DNA from 2 places in the Chromobacterium sp. CV08 genome. Region 2 is predicted to be linked to the other one. Evidence: riboswitches for the same ligand, from Rfam matches in the RefSeq annotation. Region 2 holds a riboswitch; the other holds the start of a gene.

The links. A riboswitch is a leader RNA that binds a small molecule or an ion and turns the genes downstream of it on or off. The one in region 2 is predicted to bind thiamine pyrophosphate.
Region 1: it holds a riboswitch for thiamine pyrophosphate, as region 2 does, so the genes downstream of both, thiC (phosphomethylpyrimidine synthase ThiC) here and WNM05_RS08565 (thiamine ABC transporter substrate-binding protein) in region 2, are expected to answer to the same signal.

What each region holds. Positions count from the first base shown of each region.
Region 1 covers NZ_CP150453.1:243,765-247,004, forward strand. Annotated here, with positions in the region: gene WNM05_RS01145 (rhodanese-like domain-containing protein) at 1-129, opposite strand, end outside; gene WNM05_RS01150 (protein-L-isoaspartate O-methyltransferase family protein) at 132-791, opposite strand; TPP riboswitch at 1,111-1,258, shown strand; gene thiC (phosphomethylpyrimidine synthase ThiC) at 1,360-3,234, shown strand.
Region 2 covers NZ_CP150453.1:1,775,464-1,778,703, reverse strand. Annotated here, with positions in the region: gene WNM05_RS08575 (ABC transporter permease) at 1-14, opposite strand, end outside; gene WNM05_RS08570 (GNAT family N-acetyltransferase) at 11-565, opposite strand; gene WNM05_RS08565 (thiamine ABC transporter substrate-binding protein) at 594-1,610, opposite strand; TPP riboswitch at 1,656-1,750, opposite strand; gene WNM05_RS08560 (DUF1800 domain-containing protein) at 1,873-3,240, shown strand, end outside.

The sequences.
Region 1 (3,240 bases), 1.5 Mb from region 2:
GTGGACGCTGCCCTCGATGTGCGCCAGCTGGACTTCCCAGCTCTCGCGTACATCGAGCAGCAGCGGGCGCGCGGCCTGCGTGTCGGCCAGCAGCGCCGCCAGTTCCGGTGCGGTGATTTCGCGCAGCATGATCAGAAGCTGAAACGGACCGGCTCGACAGCCTGGTAGTTGCGCAGGCGGCCGATACAGGTTTCGAACAGCGCGGTTTCGCGGAAGGTGGCATCCGACAGGCGTTCGATCAGCATGCAGCTCATCACCGGCAGGTCGCCGACGACGAGGATCAGGCGGCCGCCGACGGCCAGCTGGTCCTTCAGCTGCTGAGGCACCACCGGCAGCGAGCCGGCGACGACGATCACGTCGTACGGCGCTTGCGCCGGCAGGCCCAGCACGCCGTCGCCTTCGACCAGGGTGACGTTGTCTATGCCGGCCTTCTTCAGGCTGGCGGCGGCGCGTTCCTTCTGCGCCGGATCGATTTCGACGCTGACAACCTGCTTGCCGAGCTTGGCCAGCAGCGCGGTCAGGTAGCCGTTGCCGGTGCCGATCTCCAGGATCTTGTCGGTCGGCTTGATCGCGGCGTCCTGCGCCAGTCGGGCTTCCATCTTCGGCTGCAGCATCTTGCCGCCGTTCGGCAGCGGCAGTTCGGTATCGACGAAGGCCAGCTGGCGCTGGTTGTCGGCGACGAAGTCCTCGCGTTTCACGTGAAACAGCAGATCCAGCACGGCGGCATCCAGGACGTCCCACGGGCGAATCTGTTGTTCGACCATGTTGAAACGGGTTTTTTCAAAATCCATCAACTTAAACTCCGGAGGGCTGGGAGTCCGCTCCGTCCGCGCGGGACATCGGCGGCGGCAAGGACTCGAGTCATGACGATACAGGCTGCTGACAAAGTGAATGGGGGCGATTTTACAGGATCCGGCAAAGCCGGGCCTCTCCACATAAGTGCCGGAGTCCGCAGCCTGACCATTGAATCCCAATCGCTCCGCTGAGCGAATTGAAAATTCGCACGCATGCCACCCTCCTGCCCTGCAAGGGCGCCTCGTCATCAGTACGAGATGCTTTGTCAGCAATCCAGATTGCTTGCGATTATCCCATATTTGCCTTACCTTCACACAGCATCGCTAGGGGTCCTGCGCCTGGCGTTCGACGCCGATGACTACCGAAGTGTAGGTCATGGGCTCGGATGGCAAGGCGCGGGTGAGAAATACCCTTGGAACCTGACCCGGATAATACCGGCGTAGGGAAGCGTCACCTGCCCTCTATGGCCGCGCCATATCCCGCAGCCGGTTCGTCCGGATCGCTCCTTGCGCCGTTTCATCGCTTTTGGAGAACCGCCCGATGAACGCGCCCGTCAACAAGCAGATGGTGGTCGACGCCGCCGCCATTCAGCCGCTGCCCAATTCCCGCAAGATCCATGTCGAGGGCAGCCGCCCGGACCTGCTCGTGCCGATGCGGGAGATCGTACAGGCCGACACGCCGACGCAGTTCGGCGGCGAGAAGAACCCGCCCATCTTCGTCTACGACACCAGCGGTCCGTACAGCGACCCGGCCGTCCGCATCGATATCCAGAGCGGCCTCGCGCCGCTGCGCGCCGCCTGGATAGCCGAACGCGGCGACTGCGAGCAGCTGGACGGCCTCAGCAGCGAATACGGCCGCGCCCGCGAAGCCGATCCCAAGCTCGCCGAGCTGCGCTTCAATCTGCAGCGCAAGCCGCGGCGCGCCAGGGACGGCCGCAACGTCACCCAGCTGCATTACGCGCGCCGCGGCATCGTCACGCCGGAGATGGAGTTCGTCGCGATCCGGGAGAATCTGAACCGCCGCGCCTATGTGGCCTCGCTGGAGGCCACCGGCAACCGGCGGCTGCTGGATCTGATGACGCGCCAGCACCAGGGCCAGGGCTTCGGCGCCCGGCTGCCGGACGAGATCACGCCGGAATTCGTCCGCGACGAGATCGCCGCCGGCCGGGCCATCCTCCCGGCCAACATCAATCACCCGGAATCCGAGCCTATGATCATAGGCCGCAATTTCCTGGTGAAGATCAACGGCAATATCGGCAATAGCGCGGTCACCTCGTCGATTTCCGAGGAAGTCGACAAGATGACCTGGGGCATACGCTGGGGCGCCGACACCATCATGGACCTGTCCACCGGCAAGAACATTCACGAGACGCGCGAGTGGATACTGCGCAACTCGCCGGTGCCTATCGGCACCGTGCCCATCTACCAGGCGCTGGAAAAGGTGAACGGCAAGGCCGAGGACCTGACGTGGGAGATCTTCCGCGACACGCTGATCGAGCAGGCCGAACAGGGCGTCGACTACTTCACCATCCACGCCGGCGTGCGGCTGGCCTATGTGCCGATGACGGCGGGACGGATGACCGGCATCGTGTCGCGCGGCGGCTCCATCATGGCCAAGTGGTGTCTGGCCCACCACCGCGAGAATTTCCTCTACACCCATTTCGAGGACATCTGCGAAATCATGAAGGCCTACGACGTGGCCTTCAGCCTCGGCGACGGCCTGCGGCCGGGCAGCGCCTGGGACGCCAACGACGAGGCCCAGCTGTCCGAACTGAAGACGCTGGGCGAATTGACCGAGATCGCCTGGAAGCACGACGTCCAGGTGATGATAGAAGGCCCGGGCCACGTGCCGATGCAGCTGATCAAGGAGAATATGGACAAGGAACTGGAATGGTGCCGGGAGGCGCCGTTCTACACGCTGGGGCCGCTGACCACCGACATCGCGCCCGGCTACGACCACATCACTTCGGCGATAGGCGCCGCGCAGATAGGCTGGTACGGCACCGCGATGCTGTGCTACGTGACGCAGAAGGAGCACCTGGGGCTGCCGAACAAGAACGACGTCAAGGAAGGCATCATCACCTACAAGCTGGCGGCGCACGCGGCCGACCTGGCCAAGGGCCACCCGGGCGCCCAGATCCGCGACAACGCGCTGTCCAAGGCCCGTTTCGAATTCCGCTGGGAAGACCAGTTCAATCTGGGGCTCGATCCGGACAAGGCGCGCGAGTTCCACGACGAGACGCTGCCGAAGGACAGCGCCAAGGTGGCGCACTTCTGCTCGATGTGCGGTCCGCACTTCTGTTCGATGAAGATCACCCAGGATGTGCGCGAATACGCGGCCAGCCAGGGCATCAGCGCGCAGGACGCGCTGCAGCGCGGCATGACGGAAAAATCGGTGGAATTCATCAAGGGCGGCAGCAAGTTGTACGATAAAGTGTAGAACATG
Region 2 (3,240 bases):
GCGGACTGCCTCAAACAGCGGCTCCCGGCAACGGCCAGTCGGCCGTCAGCACATCCTCGCAGCCGTCGTCGTCGCGCACCTGGCCCGCCTTGGCGAAACCCAGCTGCGCGGCCAGCGCCTGCGACGGCAGATTGTCCGGCGCGATGGACAGGACCAGCCGCGACACGCCGCCCTGCGCCGCCGCCCAGCCGGCCATCGCCAGCAGCGCCTCGCGGGCGTAGCCCAGGCGGCGGAAGGCCGGGTAGACCGTATAGCCGAGCTCGACGTCGCCGTAGCCGTTCAGATACGGGTGGCCGGGCAAGGTGTGGAAGTTGATGTGGCCGACCATGGCCAGATCGTCGCGACGCAGCAGCGCCCGCACCGACCACGGCGCGTAGCGCGGCTCTTCGGCCATGTCGGCGAGGCGGACTTCCATCAGCGCCGCCTCCTCCAGCCAGCTTTCGGCCGGCCGGGCGCCCAGGCGCTCGGCGGCGGCGACTGCGTCGCCGCTCAGGCAGGCCCGCAGGCAATCGGCGTCCAGATGGCGCAGGATCAGCCGGGAACTGACGATGTCGTTTATCTTCATTGAGGCTCCGCGATGATGGGACAGCGGCTCAGACGCCCGATTTCAGCACCACCCGCGTCCAGCGGGCAATCCAGCCGCGCTGCTTGGCGGCCAGCGTCGCGTTGTCCGGCGTGTCGTGCGCCGACGGCTGCGGCGCGTGCCTGAACACCGGGTCCAGCGCGACGCGCTCCGACACCGGATACATCCACATCCGCGTCGGGATGTCCTTCTGTACCGTGTCCGAGCGCAGGAAGGCGATGAAGCGCTCGGCCAGCTTGGCCTCCTTGCCGCCGTTGACCAGCGCCGCGCCCTCGACCTGGCGGAACACCGTACCCGGCAACAGCAGATTGCCGGTCGGCGCTTCGTTCAGTTTTTCCTTGCTGTAGAACACCTCGGCCGCCGGGCTGGTGGCGTAGCTGACCACGATGGGCCGCCCGCCGCCGTTCTTGGAGAAATCGGTGTAATAGGCCTCGGTCCAGCCCTTGCTGACCTTGACGCCGTTGTCGCGCAGCCTGCCCCACAACGCGAAGGCCTTGTCCTCGCCCAAGGCGTGTATGGTCGCGGCCAGGAAAGCCAGGCCGGGGCTGGAGGTGGCAGGATTCTCGACCGCCAGCAGATTCTTGTAGGCCGGCAGCGCCAGATCGTTCAGGCTCTTCGGCAGCGGCAGCTTGTTCTTGGCGAACCAGGCCTTGTCGTAGTTCAGCGTCACATAGCCGTAGTCGACGGCGGCGGCGCCCGGCAGGCTCACCTTGCCGCCCTTCGCCAACTCCGCCGGCAGCGGCGCCAGCGCGCCGGCCTGCTCGGCCTTGCCCATCAGGCTGTTGTCCAGGCCGAACACCACGTCGGCGATCGGATTGGACTTGGTCAGGATCAACTTGTTGACCATCTCGCCGGCGTCGCCGGCCTTGATGATGGACACCTTGGCGCCGGTCTCCTTCTCGAAGGCGGCGAGCAGCGGCTTGTCGACGCTGAACGAGCTGTGCGCCAGCACGCGCAGTTCGGCGGCGTGGACGGACAGGCCGGACAGGCCCAGGGCGGCGGCGACAAGCGTGGGAATGAACTTCATCAAACTCTCCGTGCGTGGACGACGGAGCAAGCGGGCCGGCGGGACGGCGCCCGCGCATCACGCTCCCTCCGCTGGCATGACCCAGATCAGGTTCTCAGGGTGTCTCTCAGCCCGCGTTGCGGGCACCCCCGGTGACAGGGCGCCAGTATAGCCCAGATGAGCAAACAACTTAACACTCTGACCCCCTCGCTTAATACCGCAGCGAAAACCGACGGCTATGCTGACGGTCGAATAGTCATTCCGCATGCCGTGGTGAATCTGGATGATCAAAACCATAGTGCTCGCCTCCGCCCTGCTCGGCCTGCCTTTGACGGCGCTGGCCGACATCGGCGTCGACGGCGCCCGCCACCTGCTGCTGCGCACCGGCTTCGGCGCCAATCCGGCGCAGATCGCCGCGCTGGCGCCGCTGAGCCGCGAAGCCGCCGTCGACAAGATCCTGGCCGGCGTCCGCAGCCAGCCGGTCACCGCGCCGCCCGGCTGGGCCAATGAGCCGTTCGAACGTCCCGGACAGCCGGGCCTCTCCGAGGAACAGAAGAAGGCGCTGCAGCAGGAGCGCAACCAGCACGCCGTCGAGCTGCGCAGCTGGTGGCTGACCGAGATGCGCGACACGCCGTCGCCGCTGACCGAGAAGATGACGCTGTTCTGGCACAACCATTTCGTGTCGGCGCTGGACAAGGTGCGCTCGCCGCAGATGATGTACCAGCAGAACCTGCTGCTGCGGCACTACGCGCTCGGCGACTTCGGCCAGTTGCTGCACGCGGTGGCGCGCGACCCGGCGATGATGCGCTACCTGGACACCGCCAACAACCGCAAGGAACAGCCCAACGAGAACTTCGCCCGCGAGGTGATGGAGCTGTTCACGCTGGGCGAAGGCCATTACAGCGAGCAGGACATCCGCGAGGCGGCGCGCGCCTTCACCGGCTGGGGCCTGGACCGCGACGACCAGTTCATCGTCCGCCCGCGGCTGCGCGACACCGGCGAAAAGCTCATCTTCGGCCAGCGCGGCAATTTCGACGGCGACGACGTGATCGAGCTGCTGCTGCAGCAGCCCGGCACCGCCGTCTTCGTCGCCAACAAGCTGTGGCGCAACTTCGTGTCGCCGACGCCGGACGCCGCGACGGTGAACAAGCTGGCCGCCGACTTCCGCCGCGGCCACTACCAGCTGAAACCCCTGATGCGGGCCATGCTGCTGACGCCGCAGTTCTGGCGCAGCCAGGGCCTGCTGGTGAAGTCGCCGGTGGAGCTGACCGTCGGCACGCTGGTGACCTTCGATCTCAATCCGCCGGACTGGCGCGTCATCGCCGGTCTGAACCGCCAGCTGGGCCAGGACGTGTTCGCGCCGCCCAACGTCAAGGGCTGGCCCGGCGGCGAGGCCTGGATCAACAGCGCCACGCTGCTGAGCCGCAAGCAGTTCCTGGACCGCATCGCCCGCGACGCGGCGCCGGCGCGCGACGCCTACGTCCAGGCCGACGGCAGCCTGAACGAGATGGCCGGCCGCGAGGCGCGGATCCGCCGCTTCGTCAGCAAGGGCCTGAACTCGATGAAGCTTCAGCCGGACGAGTGGGCCGCGATCTACGGCGTCAAAAGCGGCGCCGACGCCGCCCGCCTGCTGCTGGCGGTGCCGCCGGCC